Regions from separate parts of the Solibacillus daqui genome, predicted to be linked through region 1. Evidence: predicted binding sites of a transcription regulator. Region 1 holds the regulator's gene; the other holds the start of a gene.
The links. The regulator LexA, encoded in region 1, represses DNA repair genes until DNA is damaged. The targets are predictions, from matches to a motif close to CGAACATATGTTCG.
Positions count from the first base shown of each region.

Region 2: the regulator LexA is predicted to act here: its motif matches at 10,989-11,002, upstream of O7776_RS03270 (YhjD family protein).

Region 1 covers NZ_CP114887.1:2,625,603-2,638,225, forward strand. Annotated here, with positions in the region: gene O7776_RS12800 (YneB family resolvase-like protein) at 35-691, opposite strand; gene yneA (cell division suppressor protein YneA) at 678-1,043, opposite strand; gene lexA (transcriptional repressor LexA) at 1,204-1,827, shown strand; gene O7776_RS12815 (gamma-glutamyl-gamma-aminobutyrate hydrolase family protein) at 1,873-2,565, opposite strand; gene O7776_RS12820 (gamma-glutamyl-gamma-aminobutyrate hydrolase family protein) at 2,562-3,278, opposite strand; gene O7776_RS12825 (5' nucleotidase, NT5C type) at 3,448-3,993, opposite strand; gene O7776_RS12830 (DNA alkylation repair protein) at 4,063-4,770, opposite strand; gene O7776_RS12835 (hypothetical protein) at 5,059-5,217, shown strand; gene O7776_RS12840 (asparagine synthase) at 5,408-5,584, shown strand; gene O7776_RS12845 (VOC family protein) at 5,859-6,230, opposite strand; gene O7776_RS12850 (chloride channel protein) at 6,554-7,795, shown strand; gene O7776_RS12855 (hypothetical protein) at 8,361-8,540, opposite strand; gene O7776_RS20375 (YolD-like family protein) at 8,595-8,846, opposite strand; gene O7776_RS12860 (hypothetical protein) at 9,241-9,513, shown strand; gene O7776_RS12865 (hypothetical protein) at 9,712-10,011, shown strand; gene O7776_RS12870 (peptide ABC transporter substrate-binding protein) at 10,384-10,869, opposite strand; gene O7776_RS12875 (phosphotransferase family protein) at 11,029-11,904, opposite strand; partial or broken gene O7776_RS12880 (protein kinase family protein) at 12,274-12,623, opposite strand, start outside.
Region 2 covers NZ_CP114887.1:705,882-718,504, reverse strand. Annotated here, with positions in the region: gene O7776_RS03310 (murein hydrolase activator EnvC family protein) at 1-1,251, opposite strand, end outside; gene ftsX (permease-like cell division protein FtsX) at 1,447-2,343, opposite strand; gene ftsE (cell division ATP-binding protein FtsE) at 2,333-3,019, opposite strand; gene O7776_RS03295 (DUF4097 family beta strand repeat-containing protein) at 3,347-4,555, opposite strand; gene uvrA (excinuclease ABC subunit UvrA) at 4,641-7,508, opposite strand; gene uvrB (excinuclease ABC subunit UvrB) at 7,514-9,496, opposite strand; gene O7776_RS03280 (IDEAL domain-containing protein) at 9,699-9,941, opposite strand; gene O7776_RS03275 (competence protein ComK) at 10,122-10,613, shown strand; gene O7776_RS03270 (YhjD family protein) at 10,616-10,969, opposite strand; one part of gene prfB (peptide chain release factor 2) at 11,119-12,150, opposite strand; one part of gene prfB (peptide chain release factor 2) at 12,152-12,223, opposite strand; gene secA (preprotein translocase subunit SecA) at 12,453-12,623, opposite strand, start outside.

The DNA.
Region 1 (12,623 bases):
TCCATAAATGAAAAACGACTTGAAGGGCAAGTGATTACTCTTCAAATCGTTCCATATATTCAATATAACGGCGGTGAACAGTCGCTTTACTGATTGGGATACCAAGACCCTTTAATGTCATGGCAATCTCAGCAAATGTTAGTCCTTTTTGACGCAATTGCACAATTTCTTCGATTGGTACTTCTTTTCGCTCTCGCCCTTCAATATTGCCTCGATTTTTTAAATTATTTTGGGGCATGTAACCATTTTCAACTGCACGGCGCATACCTCGACGTATTTTGGCATTGTGCATACGACGTTGATATTCTTCAACGATCGCTAAAATTTCAAGTAGCATCGTATCCATTTCATTTAATGCAATTGGGCCAGCATCATTTAATGTATAAACTGTCGCTTCATATTTTTGAATTAAATGAAGAACCGCCATTCGTGCATTACCTCGACCTAAACGGGTTTCATCTTGCACAAATAAAACCTTCACCTGATGGTCTTTCATAAAATCGAGCATATCTAATAAACCATCTCGGTCTACTTCATAGCCACTATGCTGATCTTTGTAAACGCTAAGCTCTGTATAACCTAACGATTTGGCATAGCTCGTTAATTCTTCCTGCTGGCGAACTAACGATGTTTCTTGCGTGTCTTTATCGGTGCTAACACGACAATATAATACTGCTTTAGTTTGATCCATCACTTCTCGCTACCTTAACTGTCTTTTCCTTAACTGTCTTTTCGTTCGTTGAATCGTTTTGATTTAAATTGGCAATATAGTATGAATCCTTCTCCACAGGTACTACTAATACTTGGCCGTATAATACCTTTTCATCTTGTAAGCCATTTTCTTCTTTTACAAAGTTAATCCAATCGTTCTTAGCCATTTTACCACGATATGTTTCTGCTAACGACCATAAAGTATCACCTTGTACGATTGTCACTTGTTCGTATTTTTCGATTTTCTCATCTTCAAAAATTAAAAATGTAAATAATAAAATAGAAAATGCTAATAACATTGATGTGAAGCTGTTTAATTTGAATTTTTTCATTGTAGAAACCCCTTTTAGAGAATGTATGTTCGTAATATTTGTCTTTATAGTAATACGAACATATGTTTTTGTCAACTCTTTTTCGAACCTATGTTTGCATTTTTGTTCGCATACTGATATAATGTATCTAAGAAAATAGCATTATAAAGAGGTGAGTTCGTTGACACAAAAAATTTCAAAAAGGCAGCAAGCTATTCTAACTTTTATTAAAGAGGAAGTTCGTGCTAAAGGTTACCCACCATCAGTTCGTGAAATTGGTGAGGCTGTTGGTTTAGCTTCTAGTTCAACTGTCCACGGGCATTTAGCTCGTTTAGAAAGTAAAGGGCTTATTCGTCGTGACCCTACAAAGCCACGTGCAATTGAGGTATTAGATCAAGAAGAGTTGACCATCCCAAAATCAGGTGTCATTCATGTTCCTTTAATCGGTAAAGTAACAGCTGGATTACCAATTTCAGCAATCGAAGACATCCAAGAATATTTCCCACTTCCTGATACGTACGGCACATCAGAAGACGAGTTGTTTATGCTTGAAATTATGGGTGAATCGATGATTGAAGCAGGTATTTTAGATGGGGACTATGTCATTGTCAAAAAAACAGCTACAGCCAATAACGGAGAAATTGTTGTGGCAATGACAGAGGAAGATGAAGCGACTGTCAAACGATTCTTCAAAGAAAAAACACATTTCAGACTACAACCTGAAAATAGTTCAATGGAGCCTATTCTTGTCAACCAAGTTTCGATATTAGGTAAAGTAGTAGGATTGTATCGTAACGTTCATTAACTTTAAAATCCCCCATCAACTACATGATGGAGGATTTTTTTATCCTTAATATTGAACAGCAGCTTCGATAAAGCTATTAAATAGTTTTTCTGAAGGTTGATCATTTTGTAGCCCTTCTGGATGCCATTGCACACCAATACAGTATGGATGCTCTGGATGTTCAATTCCTTCGATAACACCATCTTTCGCTTGGGCATTTATTAAAAATCCTGGCGCAACGATATCAACTGCTTGATGATGATAGGAATTTGTTAAAATCGTTTCTTGCCCGATAATTTCCTGTAATTTGGATGGGAACAATTCAACCGTATGCGTTAATTCATGACGCATAGACGCTTGAGTATGCTTCAAGACATTCTTTACTTGAGTATCTATATCTTGAAGTAACGTCCCCCCAAAAGCAACATTCATCACTTGTTCTCCTCGGCAAATTCCAAGCATAGGCATATTGCGTTCAAAAGCTTTTTTCGCAATTAGAATGTCACTTCGATCGCGTTCATCAATAACCGTTCCCAACTTATAATGCGGTTCTTGATCAAAAATGAGCGGGTTAACATCATATCCTCCAATTAATAATATAGCGCTTAAACCATTCAGTACCGTGTCGACTGTTTCTTCATCCATATATGGAACACAAACTGGGATACCCCCAGCGCGTTTAATCGCTTGAATATACGAATTGTTTATTTCCATTTTCCCTTCGACTGGATGCATCGTTAATCCAATAATTGGTTTCATCGCTTTCCTCCAACAACAGTCGTTTTACATTCCTCAACAAAACTTTTAAATAATCGTTGTGCATGAGTATTACCAAGTGGAGCCAATTCTTCTGGATGCCACTGCACTGAAATACAATACGGATGATCCTCGTGTTCAATTGCCTCAATTATGCCATCCTTTGCAATTCCCGATAAAACAAGCCCTTCTCCTAGCTTTCCAACGGATTGATGATGAAACGTATTTACGCGGAACATATCCTCTTCAAAAATAGCTTTCATTTTTGGTGTTAGCACTTCAACATTATGTGCCAACGCTCCACGCTTTGATTGCTGCTTATGACCAATTGCACTTTCGAATTGGGTTGGAATGTCTTGAATAATCGTCCCACCAAAAAAGACATTCATAATTTGCATACCACGGCATACACCTAAAATCGGCATACCTCGTTCAAATGCGCGCTTCATAAACAATAAATCACTATCATCACGCTTCCGTACAACGCGACCTATATTTTGATGTGGTTCCTCACCAAATAGTTCTGGGTCAATATCTTCTCCACCAATTAAAATAATGCCATCCACACGATCAAGAAGTGCATCCACATGCTCCTCTGACGCATTAGGCAAACAAATGGGGATTCCACCTGCTATTTCCACCGAATCTAAATAGGCATTATTAATATCCAATTTTTTATCAATATCATACATTGTTAAGCCAATAACTGGTTTCATCTCACTATCCCCTTAGAAATATAATTATAATTCAAACTATTCAAATTATAATACTATATCACTATGAAATACTAGTATCTTAAAAGTAGATGATGAGACATATTTTTAAGCACAACTTTAGAAAAAACAAAAAATCACCCAATATTTTATAGTTGGGTGATTTTTTTGATTATTTTTTTGCTAATAGCTCCATAAAATACCCTTGAATTTCTCTCCAATTGTGGACGCGTTTATAGCCATCTTCGGCCGCGTTATACGGCATTGAGTAAAGCAATCCCGTACCACTAAAGGCTTCTAGTTGTCGTGGGCTATCATCGATTAAAAAGTCCGTATGTATTACGGCTTTATTGCCACAGAATACGATGTTTTGCGTTTTTATAAATGGCAAATGTTCCATTAACCAATCATACTTCGCATTAAATGAACCCGGCACATCCATTGCAGCAGTGGCAATATAAATTTCAAAATGTTCTTGTAGCCCTTTTATGACCTCAATACAATCTGGATCTAGTACTGCTAAATCACGGAAAAAATCTGGCTCATTTAATAGCGCAAAAAATTTCTTAGCATCTTCTTGTGATAAATCACGTTGTGTTGTTAATAAAAATTCGTCTTTTGTAAAATTAGCTCCGAAATTTTTATTATAAGTGTCGCATAATTTTGAATAAAAATCCGCTAACACTTGGTCCATATCAATCGCAATACTCGGTTTCATCATATGCCTCCTCAAACATTCCCTATTATTAGTTTATACAAAGCATTCACAAAAAAACAAGCGTAAGCCTTAGCAGCGAACATATTTACGCTTAAAGCCGATTCGGTCCTTTTCTATTTGCTTTTCAATTTCTAATGCAGCATGTAAAATGCCTGGTTTCTTACCTTCACGTTGCATTTCAACAGGGCCAATTTCATGTGAGATTTTTAATGCTTCCTCATGGAGTGGTTTAAACGAAACGCCAACTGTCATGACAAAGTTATTCATTGATGCTTGTGTTCTCGGCGGCGCATCGTGAATCTCTTTCTTTACTTTCTCAAGCATGCCCTGAATTTTCTGAACTTCAAAATATTCATCTTTACGATTTCCTAATAGCCAACAATAACAACTCCAACCAGCTGACATTTTCAATTCATTGCCACTTGCAATCCATTTATCACTTACTTGCTGGGCAATATCCGATTCTGCAAGTGTTACCGCCACAATATAATCTGAAATCATGTAAAAATAAGCACCATCAATCCAGCGGTCATAATCTTCCTCAGTCATCGCTTTTGGATCTGCAATTACCCCTGCAAAATACATCGCATCATAATTGCCCGATGCATATAACTGTTCAGCTAACTGTTGGTCAATTTTAATTTGCTTTTTATATGGCTTCATCGACCCTGTTGTTACACCGAATACAGGCTCCACAGCTCCATTACCCATATATATCTTTTTGGTACGCTCTTTCCCGAGTGCCTCTAATTCTTGCATCATCGTTTGAAATCCCATCTATAGTCCTCCATTCTGCTTATCTACTTAAATAATGACATCTTATTTTAATACAATAATCTATTTTTTCCATTCTGTCATTTTCATTACGTTTACAAAAGTTAAATCCAAATACCGGTAAATATCTCACAGTTAAAATAAAGACTTTATCTCAATTGATATGCATTCAAGATTGTCCAAACTTTTAATTTTGAATGCTCTCATATTTTATATTCTTAAAACTTTTTAAGGATAACGAGCTAACATTTTCTCATACTACCTTTATAACTAAGTAAGGATGTGATCAATTTGGTCAAAACAAAATTCGCAAACCTAGGACCTGAGCAGCTTAATGAATTAAAAAGTCTTGAAGAAAAATTAGGTGTAACTTTACTTGCATACGACCACTTCGCGACTGAGGAACAATCCGAAGAAGAAAATAATTCGAATACAATAAATCCTTCGTAAAATTAGAATGTCAACACAAAATATTGTACTGATTTTGAAGCGATCATTTCTTGCCACTTATCTGAGTGATTGCTTAGATTTTTTTATGGTTTTAATTAGTCGACATGTTTAGAAAGTATAGCATCTTGTTTAATTGTTAATAGTAATAATGGTGTAATAACACCAAATAACTACGATGGAGGGATTTTTTATGAACAACATTCGTGAAGGTTTAATCCCAGCTATTTTAGGTTCTGCTGTTACTGTGACTGGAATTGCACTAAAGCAAAAAAATGGTCCTAATAACATGATTGCACACACTGTATTTGGATTCGGTTTAGCCCATATCTTGTTGGGTGCAATTGACCTTGTAGAACATCGTCGTTAGTAATTGAAGAGCACAATTTTGTGCTCTTCATTTATTTCCAATCATATTAGTAAGAAGAAAGTAAGGTGTGCAAAAATCCCTAAAGGTTTTACAGGCAGTGTTACGGTTGATATCATAGACCGCGTTTATTACGTATTACACTTTAATAATAGGCTTTGTTAAATAGTATTGTTGTTTTTCAGGCAAAAAATATGGGAACGTCTGATTTGGACGTTCCCGTTCTTATTCCGTTATAGCACCCGTTAATGAAATAGGTAATTTATTTATTATAATCTTACCAGTGTACTTGAAGTTTATTACCATTTGGGTCATAAAAGTGGAAAAAGGCATGACCATTATCTTCTTTTATATCCTCGACCTTAACTTGATTATCAATTAAGTATTGATGAAATTTAGATAATTCTGGACTTGTAAAGCCAATGCTAAATTCTTGTTCATTATCAATTGTAAAATGTGCAAATGTTTCATCTTCGGTAGGAACTAAGATAAGTAAGAAAGGTCCTTCATTTACTTTTAAAATTGCAAGTTCCTCAGTATTGTTTAGTAACTTGAGACCTAATACATCTCTATACCATTGTACCGACAGTTCTAAATCTTTTACAGGAATTCTAATATAATGTACTTGTTCAATAAATGATTTACTCATAGCCTTCTCTCCTTTATTTAATCCGGTATATCAAATAGTTCCCTTTCTAAATACCTTTTTCCTTCCGATTATTGAATTAACCTGCCCCTTTATAATTGGAACCAGTTCAAATAATGGTCTAGATATTTAGTCGCTACACCAGTTTATGAGAAAAAACAAAAATAGCACTCTAATGAAGGTACTCATATAAAGTAGCTTTTCATTGTATAGTCAAGTATAATTATATCGACATAATTAATATTATTAGTATTTCAAATGAATATAGTTACTTAAAGCAACAAGAGAGAGTCTTTATATACATTTTAAAAGTGGGGAATTTTATTTTGACTGAGAAGTACTTTAAAATAATCGGATTACTTGTTTATGGCTTAATTCTAAGTGGGATAATCGGTTCTATTTCTTCTGTTTTTTTAATTTTAGTTAATGGGTTGACAGATTTTTTATGGACTGACATATCCAATAATTTAAAAACACCCTTCATCTATACATTATTTTTATGTATTTTTGGTGGTATTTTAGTAGGTTTTAGCAGGTATAAGTGGGGAAATCTTCCTAAAACAGCTAATGATTCTATATTTGAATTAAAAACAACTCAAAGAATTGACTATTCTTATGTATGGCTCAATTTTTTAATTGCTTTTTTTATTTTAATCTTCGGTGCAAGTGTAGGTCCCGCAGCAGCCATATTAAGTTCTGTTATTGCGTTATCGGTATGGCAGGGGGATAAAATGCGTTACTTTTATTTTTCCTACAACGAATGGAAAAAGGAATCATGGTTAATTAGACTGAAAAAATTAGCATTACCTCATAACTACCTTATTTCCTATGATCCTGATCGGGCTCCTAAAGAGAAAAAGCTGCTTTTACTTAAAAAATTATTATATATGGTATTTATCGTTAACGGTATGGTTGCCTTTATGTTTTTAATAAAAATATCAGACCAACCCCCTTTTGTGACAAAATTAGGGGAAACTAATTGGGGTTTGGATGAATTGATTCTTTTTATTCCTTTAATTTTGTTTGGTATTTTATTTAGTAAACTATATGAACTAATGGAAAGAACAATGAGTAAAGTCTTCTCTAAAATGAACAATAAAATTATTCTAAGTGCTGTTATCGGTGGAATTGGTATTGGTTTGATGTCTTTAATTGCTCCTAATCTACTTTTTTCCGGCCAACTTTCTATGCAAGCTTTGCCTAGTTTAGTACCGACACTTTCGATTGCTACATTAATTTTGGCTTCTGTTTTAAAACTGGTTTTAATGGAGTTTTGTTTAAAATCAGGTTGGGTTGGTGGAAATGTTTTACCAGTAATATTCGCTTCCATATTACAAGGCTACGCTATCGCGACGCTGTTTCCACAACTAGATATGCTTTTTATCGTAGCTGTTATAGGTAGTAGTGCTTCGATCTCTATTTTAAAGACACCTTTACTAGTAGGACTGTCTCTAATGCTATTTTTCCCGAAAGAGTTAGCCCCGGTTATATTAATCATTGTGGTTATATTTATTGGGTTAAGTAAAATGAGTAATAAACTTCCACAAAAAATAACTGCTTCATTTTAGTTAGAGACGCTGGGTAGTTAGATATTTGTGGAATAAAGAGATTTAAAATAATCAATAATTTTTTAAAAAATAGTTATTAAAAATAAAAGAAAGCTGTCATTTTGATTAATCTAAATATGACATAGCAGAGCTTATATCAATTCTCCCTAAAAAATCTATATGTAAAATAAAAATGCACACAACTAAAATTGAATTTAGTAATGTGCATTTTTTTAAATGTGAAACATTATATATAAGCCATTCATAGAAGATTATGAATTTGTGGGCAATTTGTGGGCAAACTGAAAAATGCTTTGTGGGCAAATATTATTCATAAATTTATTCATATTTACTTCAAATAAAATATGGTTATTAACGCTCTTTTATATTCGTGACCAACTTATATCTTATTTAACCTTAACAGCCGTTGTATAATATATACTGCTACCTTCTACATCTATCTTTGGCACTTCTAATCACCTCGAAATTAGCAAAAGACCAAGATAGCTATCTTGGTCCATAAACATCCATCAAGCGTGATAAAACTACACGCTCTTGTATTACTCTTATAAAACGCAAAGTAAAGCTAATGATTATTGTCCTGATTATCATTGTGGTTATCATTTTGGTTATCATTTTGATCTTCTTGTTGTTCAGAAGGTTCTTCAGTTGGATCAGGCTCCTGTTCATCATTAGCTGTTCCACACCCATACAATAATCCTGTAGAAAGTATTACTGCAAACGCACCAGTTATTACCTTTTTCATGTATTCACCTCATTTTCAAGGAAATTTTCTTCACCTTTATTATTGTCTTAACTATTATTGCGTATACGTATTTTTAAAGGGAAAGCACGAGTTAAATAAAAAGAAGAGTAGGCAACAAAATAACCCAATAAAACAAATCCATTTACCACGCCATAGATTCAATTCTACTAACAGTTTTTGATGATATGCTTTAACAATAGTCTGCTGTAGTTCGTCCCATTCCCAATCCGTTTTTTCTTTCGGGTACTCGTTACCTATGCTATTTTGCCACTCTTTTATCTGATACAAATGCTCAGGTATCATCATGCCAGTTTGCTAATCAGTGATGTTTAAATACAGAAATGCTCCTCCTATCATTGTGCCCTTAAATAACAAGAACATTCGTTCTCATCTTTTCGTATTATAGAACAATTGCTCTCATTTAAAAATGTGGAATTTTATGTTAAATTGGAATTAAAGAATACACGTAAAAAAGCCCGTTAACTAATTACAGTCCCTAGATTTATACGGATTTACAGGGTTAAGGCAAATATTGCATCCAAACACCGCTTTGGGAACTAATGTTATACTTAAAAGTGTTTCGTGATAATAAATTCGTTTAATTCATAAAGTCATTTGAAATTACTATGTATTAAGATGTTCTGTAAACAGATTGTTGTATAAGTTAAGTTAAAGTTGAAAAATGTGGGAGGTGGCAGCATTGCAAAGTAAACAGAGTATGGGGTTGCTTTCTTTTATTAGTCTAATAGTTGGACTTATTTTCCTAGGTGTCTATATTACTACGGGAAATTCGTTTATTGATGACAATATAACAATGCTACTCGGATTTACCTTTCTAATTCTCTCTTTTGTTTTATCCTTGTTCAGCAAAAAGGACAAATTAGGAAGGGTATCGCTATACGTTTTCCCAATACTTGTAGTTATTTATTTATTGTTTTTCGGAGTTATGTCTTTATTTTGGAATACACCATAAGAGTGCAACTAAAGGGCGCGATTGTTGAATACGCTTAACTTTTCTTCTTTAACTAATGGAGGATTTAATGCAACAGGAACTAATAATGTATACAAAATAAATACAAATAACGTTGCCAAATAAGACTTTGGTAGCCTCTATATTCCTTATTATAAAATATAGTAAAATCAGCTTAATTATAAAGGTTGGGTGAGCTAAATGAGGATATTATTAGAAATACTACGAGTTATGTTTATTTTTCTAATTTTAATGGCGATTTTAGGCACTTTTTTTGAAAACTTATACTTAAATATTGGCAATGGTGCTGAAAAAAATAGTTGGATAAGCTTAATCGCTATTATTATTCTCATTTTTGTATTGTATCGAAATAAATTTCAATTTAGTGGATGGTATGAGGGTGAAGGTAAAGAAAAATTGCCAAGAAAAGTTTCTCAAATATTAATTACAAGTTCAATTATTTTAATATTGATACCACCAATTATTGCTCAATTAAATTGATTCTAAGTACAAAAAACGAAAAATTATTATTACAACTTTATACAAAATAACGTTCCCAAAATAAAAGTTTAGGCGCACATTAAAAAGTCACGAATGTTGTTAAATCAACGTTTCGTGACTTTCATAATGAACATTGTTTATACATCATTTTATACAAATAGCATAAAGTGTGGATACAGCAATGTTTTCACTCGCTGGGCTTGTTCTTCACTTTGTATAAAATCGTGTATATTGTTGACTTGAAATAAAGATTGATTAAAACACAGCTATAAATGATGATTCTTATAGAAAATCATAGCCCCAATTTTTAACAAAGATTGATCATTTCGGAAACCGAATATTCAAGTAAAGCTCCCGTTAGCACAATAATGATTAACTAATCCAAGTCCTTTTCACATCTTTGGATTTCCATTTATTATCTTTATAATAGACTATTACTTCTACTCCAACACCCCCATCACCCGAACGATACTTGGAACCCTCAAAAAAGATATTGTTGTTAACTTTATATTCAACTTTTTCAATTCTAAGAAGTACGCCATCCAAAACGAACGTATCTGTATTAAATAATCCTTTTTCTTTCAGTTGTTCAAGAGTAGCATCCATTACCTCAACTTTATATTTTTCCTTAAAGTAGCTTAAAATTTCTTCTTTATCACTTTCATTTATTTCCTCAAAATTACTCATATCAATAGCTATATATTCCATATCACTACTTAATGCTTCATCTTGTTCCATAATAGAGTCCAATGCAATACTATATATTTCTCCTAAATGTTCCTTTGGTTCTAATCCAGTATTGCAAGCAGAAAGCAAGACCGACAGTATAAACAGAATACTAAAATATCTAAATTTCAATTTTATCCCATCCTTTTCTATTTAGACGGTGTATTTTAAGTTCCGTTTCAAAAAAATGTTATTCAACTAACCTGCTCCTTTAGTTCAATAATAAAAAAAGAGCTGCATATGCAACTCAATGATCTTCAAGTAAAGCACTCCGTTAGTTGAACAAGCAATCTATCTATAATCTTTTATTCCATCTTCAAAAGCCTGTCTATCTTCATTCTCAATCCCGTGCAATGCTTCTTGTAAAGCAAATGTGCTTTTATAAAATTTAACTCGTTCAGATATTTCATTACCGTTAGGATATAGGTTAATACAAATATCAAAAAAATCTTCGCCATAGCTAGAGAGTATTCCAGCAAAGTCATACGCCGGATCTCCTAAACCCGAACCACCAAAGTCTATTATCCCTGAAATCATACTTTTTTCTGGATTCCACAAAATATTAGCTGCTCCAAAATCTCCGTGTATAAGTGTTAAATCTATATTTGAGAATGCCTTCCCTTTTAGGGACGTTTCAAAAAATTGCGATATTTCCTTTTGGGCATCTTTTCTGATAAAAGGAAATAATTTATTTTGAATTTTATCATATAGATTATACATCTCTTCACGAGGGTCACGAACCTTTAGTTTCAAATCTCGACTTGCTTTTTCTCCTGAAATAGAATGGAGTTCTACAAGAAAAGAGACAAGTTGTTTTGCCAACCCATTAACCAACTCAACACTCTTAACACCTGTTAAACTTTCCTTCCACAAAGGAACACCATCTATTAGTTTATAGCCAGTGAAGACCTTACCTGGTTCTAACTCTTCAAAAGACTGATAAATTGGATTCGGAATTGGAGTGGAGATGATACCTTTAATGTATTTCAAAATTTCCGTCTCTCTTCTTAATTGAATTATTCCATTTTTATATTTTGGAAATCTAAAAACCAAAGATTTGTTTACAATTAACACATCATTATTCTGCCCAATTTCATTAGGATAAAAGTCTTCAATGGAAAGGTTAGAATAAAACGATTGAATGTTTTCAATAAAGTTGTTATTCATATAGTAATACCCCTTTTGTTCTCTTTCTATGGAAAGTGTTAAAATTCACAATCATCCCTATAAAAAATAGTTTTTATAATTTCTTTTATTAAAAGTCAAGAAAATGTTTAAAATCACTTATAATTAAGTAACCAACTATAATGTCACACATTTTACAAGGAAAAAGAAAGGATGGATGAACAGGATTAAAATACCTGTATTCATCTATCCTTTTTTGTACTACAAATGACCTCATTTACAACAACAAAATATTTTTTGTTGTTCAACTAAAGCCCCCGATAGTTTAAGTGAAACCATTCACAATCTCTTTACAAATAAACATAAGTAAAAGGGTAGCATCTTTTCAAGGTACCCTCTTACTTATTGTTTTTATTGAATTAATTCAGATTTCCAAGCATTATAAAATTCTTTTACCGTTGAATATCTTTTATTACGATTTTCCTCGACTGCTCTTATTGCAACTTGATAAAGTCCTTGTGTGGCATCCCATTTCGAGAAGGAACGATCCAATTCACCACCCAGTAGTCCAAACACAATCGCTCCAATATTAAAGACATTTGTAATAGAATCAATTGGAGACCCAAGTTTATATTCTTCTGGGGCTTTCGAACGTTTTGAACCCCAAAAATTCTCACCTACATCATTTATTGAAGGTGACTTTCGATAAAAGTCAATATCGCATATTTTTGTTTCATCGTTTTTGAAATCATAAAGGAGAC
Region 2 (12,623 bases), 1.9 Mb from region 1:
GTTTGATCGTTTTCCGTTCCACTCACCTACGTGAATTTCGAAGTGCACGTGTGGCCCAGTTGAGTTACCCGTGTTCCCCATTTTCGCAATTTGTTCCCCTTTTGATACAGCATCACCCACACTCGATGTAAAGCCACTTAAGTGTCCATAAACCGACGTAAAAGGTTTTCCATCTAATGAGTGTGTCACCATCACTACTTTACCATAGCCATTCATTGTACCGACATAGGATACTACCCCATCGGCTGCTGCTACTACTGGTGTACCGATTGAGTTCGCGATATCAACACCTAAGTGATTCTTACTGCCGATTGGACCAATATCACGTCCTCCAAAACCGGAAGTAAAGCGCCCAGCAGCAGGTCTTGTCCATGTCCCCGCTGAAACAGTTGGTAAATTCCCAGAATATGCATTATTCTCCTGTTTCTTTTTCGCTGCATCCTCTAACGCCTTTTTACGCGCAATTTCTGCTATACGACGTTGCTCTGCCATAATTTGATTTTCTAAGTCTTTACTTAGCTCAATGTTTTCTTCAAGATGTGTTTCGATTGATTCTTTTTGTTCATGTAAACGCGCTTCCTCTTTTTCAAGCTCGTCTACTACCTTATTTTTCTCTTTCTTTTGCTGCTCAAGATCTGCTCTTAGTTTTTCTAGCTGTGCTTTATTCGCCTCTAAGTTTTTCTTCTTCTCGAGTAATTCAGCCTTTTGAACTTCTAGCTTTTCTTGGTCTTCTTTTTGCTCACGCATAATTTGGCGGTCGGCATCCATTAACGTACTTACCGCTGAGAAACGGTCGATGAAATCTACGAAGCTGTTTGCTCCTAGTAATACATCAATATAACTTACTGTACCACCTGTTTGAATCGCACGTGCACGCTCACGTAATAGCGCATCACGTTGATCGATTTTTTCCTGTAGCTCTGCAATACTTTGTTCTAACGCAGCAATTTCTTGATTCGCGATTTCAATATCAAACTTTACTATCGCAATTTCATGGTTCTTATTATTGATTTCCGCACCAATTTGTTCTAATTGACTAATCAATTGCTGCTGTTTATTTTGATTGGAATTTAACTCACTTGCTTTTTGCTGTAACGAATTATTTAATGCTTTTTTCTGAGCTTCAAGCTCGCTACGTTCTTTTTTCAAATCACTTAAACTTGCTGCATAGGCTGCTGGCATTTGAATGAATAATACGCATGCGAATAATACAGCCAGTAGTTTAAATGAACGTGTATTTTGCTTCTTCAAAACTTATATTCCCCCTAAACGCCTAATTATTTTTTTAAGATTGTCTTAGATGCGTTTTTTGAGCTTGTACAGTATTTGTGATATTCCCTAGTAGAATTACTGCTTTCATGTTGCATGTATCTCTCACTTATAGGAGTAAAGGTCTTCTGTACCTGTCGCTTTGCTTCTGGTACACAAAGAATTTGCTAAAGTAAGTTAAATCTTTAAAAACTTGCGTACCGACATAAAGCTACCCCATATACCGATGAAAATACCGATTAATAAAATCAGGCCGTTCACTTGGAACAGTAATGGCATTGTGTCTAAAATTTGGAATAACTCACCTTTTAAGCGTGGTGCTAATAATTCATGTATTTTATAGTAAGCCAAGGATACGACAGTAATTGGAATAATCGAGCCGATAATACCTAGAAACATACCTTCTAATACAAATGGAATGCGCACAAATGAATTTGTCGCCCCTACTAATTTCATAATTTCAATTTCATCTTTACGTGCAATGATCGTAATACGAATTGTATTCGAAATTAAGAACATCGCTGTAAATAATAACCCTAAAATTAATACAAGCCCTACATTACGAGCAATCGCTAAAACGTTAAAAAGCTTTTCAACTTTTCCTTCTCCATATACAACTTCCTGTGTATTGTCGAAACTATCAATTTGCTTCGCCACTTCTGCTGTTTTTAATGGGTCAACCGCCTTTACATATAACACGTTGTAAAGTGGGTTATTTTGTTCGAAAAGGCTTAATTCATCACCAAAATCTTTTATCAATTTATTTAATTCATCTTCTTTTGAAGAATATGTAACTTCCTCAACATCTGGCATTCCTTGAATCTTATCTATGAGCTCATTTTCTACTATATCTATTTGTTTTTCATCTGAAATAATATCAATCATCACTCGAATTTCAACATCGTTTTCTAAATCTGATGCTACTTTATTTAAGTTCATCATAATAACTGAAAAAACACCGACTAATAGTAATGTTACCGTTACCGCACTGACTGATGCAATTGTCATCCAGCTATTACGTCCTAATGATTTAAAGCTTTCTCTAAAATGGCGTACGAGCGTTCTAGCTTTCATAGCCATAGTCACCCCCGTACTCATCGCGTACAATCATACCGCCTTCAATTGCTATAACACGCTTACGAATTGTGTTTACGATTTCACGGTTATGTGTCGCCATTACAATCGTCGTACCTTGACGATTAATTTCTTCAAAAATATTCATAATTTCCCAAGACGTATCAGGATCTAGGTTCCCCGTTGGCTCGTCCGCAATCATTACTTTCGGACGATTCACAATTGAACGGGCAATCGCCACACGTTGCTGCTCTCCACCAGATAATTCGCTTGGGAACATGCGTACTTTATGTTTCAAACCAACAAGTTCTAATACTTCCATTACACGTTTGCGAATTACTTTTGGCTGTTCTTCAATTACTTCCAACGCAAAGGCCACGTTTTCATACACTGTTAGTCGTGGCAGCAATTTAAAGTCTTGGAATACAACCCCTAACTGACGTCGTAAAAACGGCACACGGCTATTTTTCAAGGTACGCAAGTTAATGTTATTAATCATTACATCACCTGACGTAGGCTTTTCTTCTCGGTACATCAACTTAATAAACGTCGATTTTCCGGCACCACTTGGGCCTACTACATACACGAACTCACCTGTTTTTATATCAATTGTAATCCCGTTTACTGCGACAACGCCATTAGGATACTTTTTCACTACATTATTCATTTGAATCATTAACGAAACCACCTAAGTTCTATGTCTTTATAAAATAAATTTTCCTATTCATTATAGCACTTTCAAGCTATAAATTTATTACAGTTTCTTTTCAATATTAAAATGCTCCTTTTTTTGCTAGTTCCCAACTGAATTTAGCTAGATTAGTAAACCAAATTTCTAATATTTTTTGCATTACATCTGTGATATTTCATACTCCTCGTAATTACTTTGTTATAGTTAGAAATTTTATTAATATAACAAATATTCAACCTTTTTAACGATTTAAAGCACACTAAAAGCCCACATACAAGTTTACTTTCTTGTATGTGGGCTGAACATATCATTTTATTGTAATGTGTAACGAACTAGCACTGTACCCGTACGTGATTCACCTGTCAATTTCAATAATTTTGCGCCTTCTAGCTCTTTTGTAAAGCGCACGGATTTTAACAGGAATTGCTCCTCTTCCTCATACAGCTTCACATCGTTTAAGCCGACATCTGCTTTCCCTAAGTTTGAGAAAATTTGTCCTTCTAGCGCCACTGTTTTTGGTACATAGATTTCGACCGAACCAGCCAACGCACGCGCTTTTACTTTATTCGCTTCTGCACTTGAAGTAGTTACGACAACATGACCGTTCATAGATTCAGCATCGACTTCTTTTAAATCACCATCGACATAAATTCGGCCATTTGCAGTTTCAATTTCTAAGTCGGTACCCTTTACAGTACGTGCTTCTACAGCTCCATTGCTCGTTTGCAGCTCGGCATGGTCAAATTGTGTATGGTTTACTCGAATTGCCCCATTATAAGTACGGGCTTTTATTAATTTCGCATCTAAGTTTTCTACTGAAATACCGCCATTCATTAAGCGGGCAATAAATACGTCATAATGTTTTTTGGGAATAGCGATTTGCACTTTCAACTGGGTAAATTTATTTTCTGACTTCATATATATTTTATCATCCGTCTTTGTAACTAATGATTCGGTAATGTGCGTAATTGTTTCTTCTTCAGTGCCTTTAAGTGTTGTTTTACCATTCACCTGAATAGTTATTAATTCATCCGTCGCTTGCACTACATCAATTTTTCCATTGGCTATATCCAGTTCAATACTTCTCACATCAATAGCTGGATAAGCATAAGTTTTGGAAAACTCTACTTTTTCACCAAAAGGCGTTTCAATATCTAAGTCTTTTAATTTTGATAATGCTGCACCAACTAACCCTGTCATACGCGTGCTTAATTGAGATAAATCCTTTTTAATATCGCCCATGAAGTCATCCATTTTTTTATTGAATTCTTTATCATTAAATGATTTGCCAAAAATATCTTCAAATCCTGTCGTTTTTCGTTGTTCTTTCGCTTCATCAACCGGCTCTGCTTTAAAAACAGGCTCGTTCTCTTTTGGCTCATTTGGAGGCACGACCGGTTGAACTGGAAGCGGAGTGGATTCGTTTTTGCCTGATAACTTTTCTAATAAAACAATGGCCTCTTCAGCTGTAATTGTACCGTTTTCTACTAATTGTAAAATGCGTTTTCGTTGTTCTTGCATAAAAAAATTCCTCCCTCTCATCGTATCTATTTTATTATACGAGGAGGGAGGACAAAAAGTTTCATTGACACACTTGCAATTTAGACTATTTACTTTTCGCCATTTCAATTTTGTCAGCCATGCGTTCACGATCGCGCTCTAAAATTGGCTTTAAATAATAACCTGTATAGCTCTCCTTCACTTCCGAAATCTGTTCAGGGGTGCCAGTCGCTAAAATTGTACCGCCGCCATCGCCACCTTCTGGACCTAAATCGATAATATGATCGACCGTTTTAATCACGTCTAAATTGTGTTCAATAACCAGCACCGTTTCACCGTTTTCTACTAAACGATGTAACACCTTTAATAGGCGCGCAATATCATCGACATGAAGACCTGTTGTTGGTTCGTCTAAAATGTAGAATGACTTTCCGTTTGAACGACGATGCAATTCAGATGCTAATTTTACACGCTGTGCCTCACCACCAGATAATGTTGTTGCTGGTTGACCAAGTTTAACATAGCCAAGCCCTACATCGACAATCGTTTGCAGTTTACGCTGTATTTTTGGTAAGTTACCGAAAAACTCTAGAGCATCTTCCACTGTCATTTCTAAAATGTCAGCAATATTTTTCTCTTTGTATTTCACTTCTAACGTCTCACGGTTGTAGCGTTTACCGTGACAGATTTCACATGGTACATAAACATCTGGCAAGAAGTGCATTTCTATTTTAATAATGCCATCGCCGCGACAAGCTTCACAGCGGCCACCCTTCACATTAAACGAAAAACGACCTTTTTTATAGCCGCGCACCTTTGCCTCATTCGTCATCGCAAATACATCGCGTACATCATCAAATACACCAATATACGTTGCAGGATTTGAACGTGGCGTGCGACCAATTGGTGATTGGTCTACATCAATTACTTTTTCAAGCTGCTCTAGCCCTTCAATTGATTTGTGTGCGCCCGGCTTTACTTTGGCACGATTTAATTTCGATGCAAGTGCCTTATATAAAATTTCATTTACTAATGTAGATTTCCCCGAACCTGATACTCCTGTTACCGCAATAAATTGCCCAAGTGGAATTTCTACATTAACATTTTTTAAGTTATTTTCCGAAGCCCCTTTAATCGTAATTTTACGACCATCTGATTCTCGGCGCTCCTGAGGTAGTGGAATGAACTTTCTCCCACTTAAATACTGCCCTGTAATGGAGTCTTTATTTTTCATCACTTGCTTTGGCGTACCCTGCGCAATAATTTGCCCACCATGGACACCAGCACCAGGCCCAATATCAATTAAATGGTCTGCTGCCATCATTGTATCTTCATCATGCTCTACGATAATTAGCGTATTTCCTAAATCACGCATGCTTTCAAGTGTAGCAATCAATCGGTCATTATCACGCTGATGCAGACCAATCGAAGGTTCATCTAAAATATAAAGAACACCTGTTAAACGTGAGCCAATTTGCGTTGCCAAACGAATTCGCTGCGCTTCCCCACCTGACAATGTACCTGCAGAACGCGCCAACGTTAAATAGTTCAAACCAACATCAAGTAAAAATCTCAAACGCTCAATTACTTCTCGAATAATTAAATTAGCAATTTGCTTTTCTTTTTCTGATAATTCCACCGAACTAAAGAAATCATACATTTCTATGATAGAATGACGCGTTGCCTCTGAAATGTTTTGCCCTTTAATTTTCACGGCTAATGTTTCCTGTTTTAGACGATGCCCTTTACAAGACCTACATGGCTGCTCCGTCATAAATTTTTGCATAGAATCACGTACATAGTCAGAAGAAGAATCCTTGAAGCGGCGCTCGATATTTGGAATTACCCCCTCGAATTCGATGTCCTTCTTATGCATACTGCCGTAATCATTTGTATATTCAAAATGGACTTTTTCCTTGCCAGATCCGTATAAAATTTTATCCATTTTCGCCTTTGGAATATCCTTCACTGGCACGTCCATCGGAATATCGTAATGACGACATACCGATGCTAGTAGCTGCGGATAATACATTGATGATACAGATTCCCACGGAGCAATCGCATTATCAAGAAGTGATAAATTCCAATCGGGCACAACTAATTCAATATCCGCTTTTACTGTGCTCCCTAATCCATCACATGATGGACACGCACCAAACGGACTATTAAAAGAGAACATACGTGGCTCAAGCTCGCCAATTGAGAAGCCACAGTGCGGACAAGCATGGTGCTCACTAAAAAGTAACTCCTCATGCTCCATAACATCCACTAACACACGACCTTCTGCGATTTTTAGAGCAGCTTCAATAGAATCACTTAAACGCGATTCAATGCCTTCTTTCATCACAACACGGTCAATAACGACTTCAATTGTATGCTTTTTATTTTTATCAAGCTCGATATGATCGTCTAAATCACGAAGTTCACCATTTAATCGAATACGCACATAGCCTTGCTTTTTCAAGTCTTCTAATAACTTGACATGCGTTCCCTTTTTTCCTTCAATGACCGGCGCTAACAATTGAATTTTTGTGCGCTCTGGATATTCCATTAAACGATCCACCATTTGCTCGACCGTCTGCGACGTAATTTCAATTCCGTGCGTTGGACAATACGCCTTACCAATACGCGCAAATAGTAAACGTAAGTAATCGTAAATTTCCGTAACTGTACCAACAGTTGAGCGCGGGTTACGGCTTGTTGTTTTTTGGTCAATTGAAATCGCTGGTGACAGCCCTTCAATCGTATCAACATCGGGCTTATCCATTTGCCCTAAAAATTGGCGTGCATACGCAGAAAGTGACTCGACATAACGACGCTGCCCTTCTGCATAAATCGTATCAAATGCTAATGAAGATTTCCCTGAACCTGAAAGACCTGTCACAACAACGATTTTATCGCGCGGAATTGTGACATCAATATTTTTTAAGTTATGTGCGCGTGCGCCTTGTACAACGATTTCTGTATTTTTCACGTAAGTCACCCTTCTGCCTTCAATTCAAAAATCATATCTCGTAATTCTGCTGCACGTTCAAAGTCTAATGCTTTTGCAGCTTCTTTCATTTCAACTTGCAATGTTTCAACTAGCTTTTGCAGCTCTTTTTTCGTTAGCTTTTTGCCGCCCGTTACTTTTGTAATATACTTTTCTTCCTGCTCAGCCGCTTGCGTTGCACGAATGATGTCTGGTATTTTTTTGATAATTGTCTGTGGTACGATTCCATGCTGTTCATTGTACGCCATTTGAATTTCACGACGACGTTTCGTTTCGGAAATCGCCTTCGTCATTGAATCCGTCATATTATTTGCATACATAATAACATGACCGTTCGCATTACGCGCAGCACGTCCAATGGTTTGAATAAGCGAACGCTCCGAACGCAAGAACCCTTCCTTATCAGCATCTAAAATTGCGACAAGGGACACTTCCGGAATGTCTAACCCTTCTCGAAGTAAGTTAATACCAACCAACACATCATGTATTCCTTTACGCAGCTCACGAATAATCTCAATTCGCTCTAGTGTTTTAATCTCTGAGTGTAAATATTCAACCTTTAAGCCCATTTCCTTCAAGTAATTTGTTAAATCCTCAGACATTTTTTTCGTCAAAGTTGTAATTAAAACACGCTCATTACGACGAATTCGTTCATGAATTTCATCGATTAAATCATCAATTTGCCCTTCAATTGGGCGAACATCAATATTTGGATCAAGTAAGCCGGTCGGACGAATAATTTGCTGTACCATTTCTGGTGTATGCTCTAATTCAAAAGGTCCTGGTGTTGCCGAAACATAAATCGCCTGACCGACCTTCGACTGAAATTCATCGAACATTAATGGACGGTTATCTAGCGCGGATGGCAGACGGAAACCATGCTCTACTAATACATTTTTACGCGCCTGGTCACCATTATACATACCGCGCACCTGAGGCAATGTTACGTGACTTTCATCGACAACAAGTAAGAAATCTTCCGGGAAATAATCAAGCAATGTATATGGTGTTGCTCCCGATTCTCTTAATGTTAAATGACGTGAATAGTTTTCGATTCCTGAGCAAAAACCCATTTCTTTCATCATTTCTAAATCGTAATTTGTACGTTGCTCTAAGCGCTGTGCCTCTAGTAAACGATCCTCCGAGCGCAACAGATCAAGTCGCACTTGTAGCTCTTTTTCAATATTTTCAATAGCGATTTTCATCTTTTCTTCACGCGTTACGAAGTGGGATGCAGGGAAAATGGCCACGTGCTGACGCTCACCTAGAATTTCACCTGTTAGTGCATCCACTTCTCGGATACGGTCTACCTCATCTCCGAAAAATTCAATTCGAATGCAGTGTTCATCCTTAGACGCTGGGAATATTTCAACAACATCTCCTCGCACACGAAATGTTCCGCGCGTAAAGTTGATATCGTTACGTTCATATTGAATATCTACTAATTTTCGCAGTAATTGATTGCGTTCAATTTCCATTCCTGTTCGAATCGATACAACCATCTCACGGTATTCTTCAGGATTCCCTAAACCATAAATACACGATACCGAAGCAATGATAATAACATCCTTACGCTCAAATAACGCTGACGTAGCCGAGTGTCGCAGCTTATCAATTTCATCATTAATACTCGAATCCTTTTCGATATACGTATCGGTTTGTGGTACATATGCTTCCGGTTGGAAATAATCATAGTAACTCACAAAATATTCAACCGCATTGTCTGGAAAAAATTCTTTAAACTCACTATATAATTGACCTGCCAGTGTTTTATTATGGGCCATTACTAGCGTTGGTTTATTGACTTCCTTAATTACGTTTGAAATCGTAAACGTTTTCCCTGTCCCTGTAGCACCAAGTAACGTTTGATGACGTTTGCCTTCTTTTATGCCATGTACAAGTTCTTTGATCGCTTCGGGTTGATCGCCAGCAGGCTTGTACGCTGATTGAATTGTAAAAGTCTCTGTCATAGTTGCTATCCTTTCTATCGTTTTGTTCATAACTACATTTTACCATACGCATTTTTAATTGACGATTATTTTGCGAACATATATTCGAAATCGTCTCGATAATATAGTGCATGCCTTCTAATATTCTCGCCGAATATCTCTAAGAGTAGACTAATTTTCCACACACAAAAAGCTACCTAAATAGTTAGGTAGCTTTCTCTGTTTAAGAAATCGGTGCTTCCATTAGCATTTTTAGTTCGGAAGCATAGGTATAAAAATCTCGCTGGTTCTTCTGATCTAATGAATTATCGATTAGCGTTTTTAATTGTTCGATACGATATATACGTTGTATTCGACTAATAAATAAATCTAAATAAATTTCACTTAACAACTTTTCTGCTTGATTTTCCGTTGGCTGATGGCCTACTGCTTTTAAAAAGTCTGTATATGAATAATATTTATCCATCGATATCACCTCGATCTCTTTTTTCCATTATAAGATAAACCATATTTAATTTGCAATATATTCTGAATAATTATCTTTTTACAGAATTTTCTAAAAATAGTGTTGATTTTTGACTTTTTATGCATTAATTTAGATATATAGTGAAAATTTAAGTATTTTTTCATAAGAAAGGAGTCTACAATGAATCGAAATCGCGAACAAATATCTAAGTACTATATTACTAATTCGACCTATTGCTTAATTTCACAACCAAATTCCGATAAAGTTTTCACAGTAATATTAGACAAGCACGGAAAAACTACAATGTCATTCCCACCGTTGAGAGTAATTCGACATACTTGCACCTTAAATGGTTCAACATTTGAAGCAACTACACAGCAAGCAAGAGAATTTTTGGGACATAATCGACATAAAGTACCGATTATGGTTGCCTATAACTTTGGTGATCCTTGTGTTGTATTCCCTTTATTTTCCCCTCATTCAAAACAAAATATTTGGGTGACGGTCAATGCCATTATTAATATTGAAGAAATGAACGAATCGACATTGGTGACATTTGTCGATGGTACAGAGCAAATTTTCCCTGTGCACTTAAAATCATTTAATCAGCAATACGTAAGAGCCGTTCTTTACTATAAAAACCTCATATTACAACGCAAAGCTTTAATATGAGCTTAAGACTTTCCAATATATTCAGCAAGAAGTAACTCACTTTGATTACGAAGGCGAATATTCGAATATCTTCTACACTCCATGACCCCACCAAAATAAAATTGATACTCGGTAAACAAATCATCCGTTTTCCCTCTAACTAAGCGCATCTGATGAAGTGTAAAATAGTCCTTCGTTTCTTTTAACTCTTGCTCAATTTTTATTCGTGTAGCATCAATTAATTGTAAATATGGCGTTTTAAACTTGAACGGACTTTGCTCAATAATTCGTTGATCTTTTTCAAGAATAATTAACAATAACGGCAAATAAATGCCTGATTCATAATACGGAATCGTTCCAGAAGGGATTTGTAGCATAAAATGCCTCCTTATTTTAAGAACGTTTGTTCGTATTTATTATCACATATCCTCATCTATTTGACAAGTCCCAACTACATCTAACTAAAATTTTCACTATAAAAAAGGGAATGCCCCTGAATAACTTCTAGGACATTCCCAATCATAAATCAGTATGAAATTTTTGAACGTAAATACACTGTTATGAATAAATCTAAATCGCCATCCATCACCGCGCCAACATTACCTGTTTCTGCGCTTGTACGGTGATCTTTAACCATTGAATATGGGTGGAATACATACGAACGAATTTGTGAACCCCAGCCAATTTCTTTTTGCTCACCACGGATTTCATCTAGTTGTGCTTGTTGCTTTTCTATTTCTAATTGATATAGTTTCGATTTTAACATCTTCATCGCAGCTTCACGGTTTTTAATTTGTGAACGCTCTGCCTGACATTGTACAACAACCCCTGTAGGCGCATGCGTAATTCGAACAGCAGAGTCCGTCGTATTAATGTGCTGACCACCTGCACCTGTTGCACGATACGTATCAATTTTTAAATCTTCTGCACGAACCTCGATTTCAATTTCATCATTAAATTCTGGCATCACATCACATGAAACGAATGACGTATGGCGACGACCTGAGGAATCAAACGGCGAAATACGTACTAAACGGTGAACACCTTTTTCTGCCTTTAAATAACCGTAAGCATTATGACCAGAGATTTTTAATGTAACCGATTTGATCCCTGCTTCATCGCCCGGTAAATAGTCCAATGTTTCGACTTTAAAGCCGCGCTTATCTGCCCAACGTTGGTACATTCGTAAAAGCATCGAACCCCAGTCTTGAGACTCAGTACCACCTGCACCCGGATGAAGCTCTAAAATCGCATTGTTTTTATCATATGGCTCAGATAATAACATTTGTAATTCGAACGCTTCCACTTTTTCTCGGTACTCTGTTAGCTCATTGCCAAGCTCTTCTTGTAATTCTTCGTCCGGCTCTTCACGTAGCAGTTCTAATGTCATTTCTAGGTTTTCTTGTGTTGAGATTAAATCGTTGTATTCGTTAACAACAGCTTTAATGCCATTTGATTCGTTAATAATTGTCTGTGCACCTTGCTGGTCGTTCCAAAAATTTGGCTCTAACATTAACTCATCTAATTCTTGGATACGTGCCTCTTTGTTTTCTAAGTCAAAGAGACCCCCTGAAGTCCGCTAGTTTTGTAGCTGTATTTTCGAGCGCATTCCGCACGTCTGCTAATTCCATCATTTATTTTCCTCCGTTGTATAGTGTTTTAGAGTGTGGCTTTTTTATCCGTTAGCCTAGGCTACAGTGAGGACGCTTTTCCCGGTGGAGTCTGCCTCCCTTTCACTACGTCTAACTACTATTTCAAAAAAATCACACATCATTAAACTACGATTAAATTTTATTACAACCTAAAAAACAAACTAGGTCATTGAGTTTGGTTTCAATGACCTTGTTTGGTTTACTTACTCTATTGTCCTACGCCGTGGCATGATTTGTATTTTTTGCCGCTACCGCATGGGCATGGGTCGTTGCGTCCGATGTTTTCGGCTTTACGTGTTGGTAATTTTTTTGGCTTTGCTGCGCCCTCTTCTTTTGGGTTCACTGCTTGACCTTTTGCTACCTCTTCACGTTGTAAGTT